Regions from separate parts of the Providencia sp. 6390 genome, predicted to be linked through region 4. Evidence: predicted binding sites of a transcription regulator. Region 4 holds the regulator's gene; each other region holds the start of a gene.
The links. The regulator CRP, encoded in region 4, controls carbon source genes, mostly activating them, when cyclic AMP is high. The targets are predictions, from matches to a motif close to ATGTGANNNNNNTCACAT.
Positions count from the first base shown of each region.

Region 1 (2,201 bases), on a different contig from region 4:
GACTTGTAGACGAATTTCACCAGCAGGGATATCAATGCGTGGGTATTGATCTTCCAACTTACGACCAACCATCATTTCAATTAACGTTTCTTCTTCTAATTCGCTAACTGACTTCTCACCAATAAATTGTCCGTCACGGAAAACGGTCACATCATCGCAAATTTCGAAAATTTCTTTTAAACGATGAGAGATATAAACAATGCCACGACCTTGCGCTTTAAGCTCTTCAATAACACGAAATAATGAGGCTGTTTCTGTGTCAGTCAATGCATCCGTTGGTTCATCCATAATAATAACTTGAGATTCAAAGCTTAATACTTTGGCTATCTCAACCATTTGTTGTTCACCAATAGAAAGCTCTGCGATCAGCTGGTGGCTGTCATAATCAAGGTTGAGACGTTTTAGGAGTTTATCGGACTCACTAAACATAGTTTTCCAATCAATTTTCCCAAATCTATTCACAAACTCACGGCCAAGAAAAATATTTTCAGCAATTGTCAGTTCAGGGATTAGGTTTAGTTCTTGATGGATAATACCAATACCTGCTTCCTGCGAATTTTTGGGGCCATGGAAAATGACTTCTTTGCCTAAATAACGAATAGCTCCAGCATCTTTGCTGTAGATCCCCGTCAGCACTTTCATCATGGTGGATTTACCCGCACCATTTTCCCCGACAAGCGCCATCACTTTTCCGGGGTAAACTTTAAGAGCGGCACCATTGAGCGCTTTAACACCTGGAAAAGATTTATCAATACCGATAAGTTCTAATAAAGGTTGCATACACACCTCAGAAAGTCACACCAGAACAGAGAATAACGTTGGCAAAAGGTGAACATTCCCCTGTTCTAATAACGGCTTTACTATCGCGTGTTAACTGCTTAAAGCTTTCATGGCTACAATACTCCACCTCAATAGGTTTTCCTTGAGTTAGTTCTAACGCTTTTAAATGTGCCAATATTGCCTGTTCCATTTGAGGGTTGATAGTGGTAATTTCTCCCGCCAAAATCGCTTTTTCTACCTGCATTTCTTGCGTTACCACACTTAACACAGACATAAAATCAGGTAAGCCCTGAGTGACAGCCAAATCAATCCGCTCAACCTGCTGAGGTATAGGCAACCCAGCATCAGCAATCGTTATATGGTCAGTATGGCCTAACTTAGCAATCACTGACGTAATATTGGCATTAAGCAACACACCTTTCTTCATTTTTCCCGCCGTTTCCTTATAAGCGAAACGTTTCGCTCAACTTAATCATAGATAAGAAATTGAACAACTCAATCTTATTACGCAAGATTTGTGATCGTCATCGAAACGTTTCGTTCACAGAAAAAATCCGTCAAAAGACGAATAGATTGAATTAATTAGGGCTGAATCGTTTTTGTGATTCACTATTAGAAATAAAACAAAAATGACAAAATACGTTGCACTATTTACCTTAGGATCGATAACCTAGAGAACATATTGCTTGTTTAATAATTAAAGGAATCAAGGAAAAAACATGCAGCTAGCGGAACGAATTGCCCAACTAAGCAACTATCTTGAAAGTGGCCTATATGAACGCCAGCATGCGATCCGTTTATGTCTACTCGCAACCTTAAGCGGAGAAAGTGTTTTTCTTTTAGGGCCACCGGGGATCGCAAAAAGCTTAATAGCACGCCGTATGAAGTATGCATTTCGCCACGCTAATGCATTTGAATATTTAATGACGCGCTTTTCCACGCCTGAAGAAATTTTTGGCCCATTATCAATCCAAGCCTTAAAAGATGAAGGCCGCTATCAACGCCTAACTAAAGGCTATTTACCTGATGCTGAAGTGGTATTTCTTGATGAAATATGGAAAGCAGGTCCCGCTATCTTAAATACCTTGCTAACCGCAATTAATGAGCGCAAGTTTCGTAATGGCGATGGTGAAAGTAATATCCCAATGCGGCTACTGGTCACTGCTTCCAATGAATTGCCCGATGCAGACAATAGCCTAGAAGCCCTATTTGATAGGATGTTAGTGCGTATTTGGCTTGATAAAGTCCAAGAAAAACAAAATTTTCGTGCATTACTAATAGGCAAATCATCACCAGATGATTCACTTGTACCAGAACATTTAAAAATCAGCGATGAAGAATATGGTGAATGGCAACAGCAAATCCCTCAAATTACGCTAACCGATCACTGTTTTGAATTGATTTACCAACTACGCCAACAA
Region 1 is NZ_JBYVYL010000008.1:6,911-9,111, forward strand. It holds gene rbsA (ribose ABC transporter ATP-binding protein RbsA) at 1-780, opposite strand, end outside; gene rbsD (D-ribose pyranase) at 788-1,207, opposite strand; gene ravA (ATPase RavA) at 1,500-2,201, shown strand, end outside.
Region 1: a site for CRP is predicted at 1,296-1,313, ahead of rbsD (D-ribose pyranase). Genes of this name have one in related genera too.

Region 2 (2,201 bases), on a different contig from region 4:
CAAGCCATTGCCCAGTTTGTGGCTCAGATATTGAGCGCGTAGAAGGTGAAGCGGTTGCACGCTGTACCGGTGGTTTGATTTGTGGTGCACAGCGTAAAGAAGCGCTAAAACATTTTGTTTCACGTCGTGCAATGGATGTCGATGGGATGGGTGACAAAATCATCGACCAATTAGTTGAAAAAGAGTATGTGAAAACACCTGCTGATCTATACCAATTGAGTGCAGGTATTCTTACTGGGCTTGATAGAATGGGGCCTAAGTCAGCACAGAACTTAGTTGATGCTTTAGATAAATCGAAAGCAACTACGTTAGCACGTTTTATTTATGCATTAGGTATTCGTGAGGTTGGGGAAGCAACAGCAGCAAACCTTGCATCGCATTATGGTACGCTTGAAGCTGTGATGGCAGCAGATGAAGAGTCACTTAAAACAGTACAAGATATTGGTCATGTTGTTGCAAAGCATGTAGTTAATTTCTTTCGTGAAGAACATAACCAAGCTGTGATCCAAGACTTATTAAACAAAGCTAATATTCATTGGCCACAAGCAGTTGCTGTAGATGTCAGTAGTATTAATAGTCCATTCACAGGAAAAACAGTGGTATTAACAGGCTCGATGAGCCGATTAACCCGTGATGAAGCGAAAGATAAACTGGTTGCCTTAGGTGCTAAAGTGGCGGGTAGTGTTTCGAAAAAAACCGATTTAGTGATTGCTGGTGAGGCGGCAGGATCTAAACTGGCTAAAGCAAATGAGTTAGGTATTCAAGTCATTGATGAAGATGAGCTTATTCGTTTGCTAGGTTCTTGATCTTCTACTATAGTTTTTGGGTGTCATCATCTGGGGTACGGGGTGATGACATGACCTATATCAATCTAATGGTTAAGAGTTAGTGTTTCCTCTTAAAGTGTGATCGGCATTAGCTTTCTGCAAAATACAATGATTCCATTTTCATACTAATGTGATGCTTGTCGCATTTAAATGTCGCCTATTACATAGAATATACACATAAACCGCTTTGTTTAAATTTGTTGGAGTCGCATATGACCTCGATCCTGCATTTTGTTCTATCTCTTGTTGTAATTGGCGCTCTTGCGATATTGGCAAGTAGTAACCGTAAAGCAATCCGATTACGTTATGTTGTACAGTTGTTGGTTATTCAAGTTGCGTTAGCTTATTTCTTCTTGCATTCAGATGTGGGTTCTTCATTTGTATTGGGTGTTGCAGGTGTATTTGAACATTTGTTGGGATATGCAGCTGAAGGGACTAAATTTATCTTCGGTGGCATGATTGAAGGGCATTTAGCGTTCTTCTTCTTACAAGTTCTGTGCCCAATCATCTTTATTTCAGCCTTGATTGGTATTTTACAGCATATCAAGGTATTACCTATTGTTATCCGTGTTATCGGTACTGTGCTTTCTAAAGTGAATGGTATGGGTAAACTGGAGTCATTTAACGCGGTCAGTTCATTGTTACTTGGGCAATCTGAAAACTTTATCGCCTATAAAGACCAATTAGGCAGAATGTCTGAACGTAGAATGTACACCATGGCAGCTACTGCAATGTCGACAGTGTCAATGTCAATTGTTGGTGCCTATATGACTATGTTAGAACCTCGCTATGTTGTTGCAGCATTGGTACTTAACATGTTTGGTACTTTCGTGGTGCTTTCATTGATCAATCCGTACCCGCCAGAAGCTGAAGAAGAGTTGCAAATGAGCAACATTCACGAAGGCCAAAGTTTCTTTGAAATGTTGGGTGAATATATTCTTGCAGGTTTTAAAGTCGCGATTATTGTTTCCGCTATGTTGATCGGTTTCATTGCATTGATTGCCATGGTTAACGGCATCTGTATGGCGATTTTTGATATCAAGTTCCAAACAATGTTGGGCTATGTATTCTATCCATTTGCGTGGATATTAGGCATTCCTGCTGATGAAGCGCTGCAAGTAGGTGGTATCATGGCAGTGAAAATGGTGACGAATGAATTCGTTGCTATGGGTGACTTACAAGCCGCCGCAGCAGCACTTTCACCTCGCTCAGTGGGTATTCTGTCAGTATTCTTAGTTTCTTTCGCTAACTTCTCATCAATTGGTATTGTAGCAGGGGCAATCAAAGGTTTGAATGAGAAACAAGGTAATACCGTTGCTCGCTTTGGTTTGAAACTTCTGTTTGGTTCAACATTAGTTAGCTTCTTATCCGCAG
Region 2 is NZ_JBYVYL010000001.1:224,135-226,335, forward strand. It holds gene ligA (NAD-dependent DNA ligase LigA) at 1-806, shown strand, start outside; gene AC3Z9T_RS01115 (NupC/NupG family nucleoside CNT transporter) at 1,040-2,201, shown strand, end outside.
Region 2: a site for CRP is predicted at 956-973, ahead of AC3Z9T_RS01115 (NupC/NupG family nucleoside CNT transporter). Genes of this name have one in related genera too.

Region 3 (2,201 bases), on a different contig from region 4:
AATATAGCCACCGAGAAGTGACATAGGGATAGGGCCTTCAGTATCGGCATTTAAGTCACGGCGAATCGTCATTTCAGAGACTTCAAGTATTCTAGCCGCTTCTTTCAGGTGAATTCTTCCTGAGCGTTTAATACATTCACTCAAACGGCGAAGGCGTTCTTTTTGTTTAGTTTCTATCACCGAGCAATCCTTTTTTAATTGGCGCGGATTTACCGCGCCCCGTCGTTTAGTACCCACTTGAGGTTACATTTTCACCTGAGACAATCGCGACACTCGCGCTGGCCCCAACGCGGTTGGCACCAGCTTTGATCATTTTCTCTGCCGTTTCACGATCACGAACACCACCAGAGGCTTTAACGCCAATTTCATCACCAACGACTTTACGCATTAATGCAACATGGTGTTCAGTGGCACCCATTGTACTGAAACCTGTTGAAGTTTTCACAAAACCAACCTTCAATGTGCGGCAAATTTCACAAACTTGAATAATTTCTTCATCGGTTAACAGGCAGGTTTCTAAAATCACCTTCAGCGTTGCATTGTCACAAGCGGCTAAAACGGTAGCAATGTCCTGACGAACGAACTCAAGCTCACCACTTTTTAGCATTCCTATGTTGATCACCATATCAACTTCATTTGCACCGCGACGCACTGCTTCTGCGGCTTCAAATGCTTTTGCTTCAGTTAAACAGGCGCCGAGAGGAAAGCCTACCACACAACAGACCATGACATCGCTATTTTTGAGGCATTCACTGGCTAAAGGTACATAGCCAGTGTTTACACACACGGATGCGAAATGGTATTCAGCAGCTTCAGAGCAGAGCTGTTTGATGTCGTTTACGGTAGCATTAGCCGCTAATAAGGTGTGATCGATAAATTGTGCTAAGTTTTTCATTTAAATGTTTCCTATAAAGAGCAAATATGGAGTTAATAACAATGAATGAAAAAATGTGGCGGATATAACACTTGGTCATTCGTTATTCGCGATCTTAATCACAAATGATATTTATGCAACATGATAATGTTATTATCATATCATTATGTGATTTATTTAACACGAGGGACATTATGGATATAGCAGTTATAGGTTCAAACATGGTCGATCTGATCACTTACACTGATCAGATGCCAAAAGAGGGCGAGACCTTAGAAGCGCCGTCATTCAAGATTGGTTGTGGTGGTAAAGGGGCCAACCAAGCCGTTGCCGCAGCAAAGCTGAATTCAAAAGTGATAATGTTAACAAAAGTGGGTGATGATATCTTTGCAGATAATACGATCCGTAATCTAGAGTCGTATGGCATCAATACTCGCTATGTTGAAAAAGTGCCTTGCACATCGAGCGGTGTAGCGCCGATCTTTGTTAATCCAAACTCCGCAAATAGCATTTTGATCGTTAAAGGGGCTAATAAATTCTTATCACCTGAAGATATTGAACGTGCCGCGGAAGATCTGAAAAAATGCAAACTGATTGTATTGCAGCTCGAAGTGCAACTAGAAACGGTTTATCACGCCATTGCTTTTGGTAATAAACACAATATTCCAGTATTACTTAACCCAGCACCCGCACAACGTACATTAGATCTCGACTTTGCCTGTCGTTGTGATTTCTTTGTGCCTAATGAAACAGAGTTGGAAATTCTCACCAATATGCCAGTCGACACCATGGATAATATCCGTCGTGCCGCTCAATCATTATTGGATAAAGGGCTAAAAAATCTCATCGTCACATTAGGTGAAAAAGGCGCGTTATGGATGACTCGTGATAGCGAATTGCTGATCCCAGCCATCAAGGTAAATGCGATAGATACTAGTGGTGCAGGGGATGCCTTTATTGGCTGTTTTTCTCATTACTATGTCCATACAGGCAATATTGCTGATGCATTGAAAAAAGCGGTACTGTTTTCTGCATTTAGTGTGACAGGTAAAGGTACTCAATCTTCTTACCCAAGCATTGAACAATTTACTGAGTTTGTGCAACTGAATAGCTAATAAAAAAGCGATATCCCTCGATAATAATGCGGTCATTAGAGCCGCAATAAAAGTGGATATCGATAATAAAAATAAGGGTTACTCTATGAACATCAAAAATATCACTCAGTTGCCTGATGGCTACCTGAGTCGGACTCCTATATTCCAATTTATCCTATTGTCGTGCTTATTTCCGCTTTGGGGATGTGCTGCGGCACTTAATGATATTTTAA
Region 3 is NZ_JBYVYL010000009.1:76,904-79,104, reverse strand. It holds gene deoR (DNA-binding transcriptional repressor DeoR) at 1-180, opposite strand, end outside; gene deoC (deoxyribose-phosphate aldolase) at 227-895, opposite strand; gene rbsK (ribokinase) at 1,069-1,989, shown strand; gene fucP (L-fucose:H+ symporter permease) at 2,075-2,201, shown strand, end outside.
Region 3: a site for CRP is predicted at 1,041-1,058, ahead of deoC (deoxyribose-phosphate aldolase). Genes of this name have one in related genera too.

Region 4 (2,201 bases):
CAGTTCCTGTGACAATAAAATGCAGATTAATGTGAGTAAAATAACGAGGTGCTTCATCGCGACGTTGCGAGGTTAATTTAACTTCACAGCCGCTCACATTATTACGGCCTTTTTGTAAAATAGATACCACATCAACCGAGCTGCATCCACCTACCGCCATTAATACCATTTCCATTGGACTAGGTGCTTTATCGCCTGAATTACCATCCATCATTATCTGATGACCTGATGCTGACTCACCTAAAAAAGAAAGACCTTCAACCCATTTAACTCTCGCTTCCATTATTGTATTCCCTCTGAAAAAGTTTGTACAAACGATAACATTGTTACATAAATGCTTTCAATCAAGTAGCCACTTTAAGCAGCTGAAGCGATAAAGCCGAGACTTTCTAAGTTTATTATGTTACAAACAAATTATCACCTGATAGGGGTAAGATCAAAACTCAGGGTTTCAATTGATTATATTATAATGTTGGTATTAACTTTCATTATGGTTAATATGCTAAGATAGTGACTTTAAAAACCAGCTGTTTGGTCATGGTTGACCAGATGGTTGGATTAACATACAGAGGATAACGCTAATGGTTCTCGGCAAGCCACAAACAGACCCTACTCTTGAATGGTTTTTGTCACACTGCCATATTCATAAGTATCCATCCAAGAGCACGCTGATCCATCAGGGTGAAAAAGCAGAGACTCTTTACTATATCGTTAAAGGTTCAGTGGCTGTTTTAATCAAAGATGAAGAAGGCAAAGAAATGATCCTCTCCTATTTGAATCAGGGAGACTTCATTGGTGAACTAGGGTTATTTGAAGAAGGGCAAGAACGTTCTGCCTGGGTAAGAGCAAAAAGTGCCTGCGAAGTCGCTGAAATTTCTTACAAAAAATTCCGTCAGCTTATTCAGGTTAACCCTGATATTCTTATGCGCCTTTCAGCGCAAATGGCAAGCCGCCTACAAACTACATCTGAAAAAGTGGGTAACCTCGCTTTCCTTGATGTGACTGGCCGTATTGCCCAAACACTACTTAATTTAGCAAAACAACCTGATGCAATGACGCATCCGGATGGCATGCAAATCAAAATTACACGCCAAGAAATCGGCCAAATTGTTGGTTGTTCGCGTGAAACGGTTGGCCGTATCTTGAAGATGCTAGAAGATCAAAACCTGATCTCAGCACACGGTAAAACTATCGTCGTATACGGTACTCGCTAGTTTAACATCTCGGCCTAGCCTGTTGCTGGGTCACGTAGTGAATGGCTTGGTGTCTCAGATATCAAGCCATTTTTCTATTTGGCTAAGCTTATATTATTTACCACACTGAACAAAAACAGGCAGAAAACCCAACCAAAAATATAATTTAAGTTTTAACTAATATCGTTCTTTTATATTCTTTTTCATCATAATAAAACAAAATTCCTAATAATTTTCCAATAATTATTAGAGATTTAATCAATGAAAGAACTAAGTCCAATCAATAACTCGTATATTAATAAAACCATGGGTTATCATAATCAGATGCTATCTAATAGCCCTTTACAACAAAGTACAAAGAATGAATCTTGTCATATAAAGCAGAGCAAAGAAGAAGCTCGACAGCGTTTCTTTGCATATATGTCTCAAATCAGTTCAACTCAAGTAGCATCGCCATTCACAACAAAATTCGGCAACAATGCATTTAATCAGCCTCAAACTCAACTATCAGGTAAAATGGCAGCTCCACTTAAGGATAATACGCAATCTAAGTCAACCTCTTCACGTTCAAAATTCACTATAGCTGATACAGTAGATCGTATAACTCAGTTACAAAATCGACTCAAGCCATCACAAAATTCCAACGCGACCCCCTCAAATAGCCAATTACTAAACGCTTCTTTTAAACCTTCTCCCATTAAATTGGTAGAAAAAGGTATTGAAAGTGCAGCATTAACTCATCAACCCGCTTTGCAAGATACATTTATTAGTACACGATATATTGGAACACTAAAATCCAGCAATCCCAATAAGTTAACAATACAAGAAGAAAAAGCACCTATAAAAAAATATAAAGGAGATATCCTTTTTCATAATAACTTAGCTTCTGTTGATGATAGCTATGAAAAAACATTCAACACACCACTACCAACAATACCAGAGAAACCCTATAAAGAGCTGATGGCGGAAGAATTAGCGCCTATTACTAGCAAATTAAAAATTGCAACC
Region 4 is NZ_JBYVYL010000010.1:187,026-189,226, reverse strand. It holds gene AC3Z9T_RS18845 (OsmC family protein) at 1-283, opposite strand, end outside; gene crp (cAMP-activated global transcriptional regulator CRP) at 582-1,214, shown strand; gene AC3Z9T_RS18835 (hypothetical protein) at 1,455-2,201, shown strand, end outside.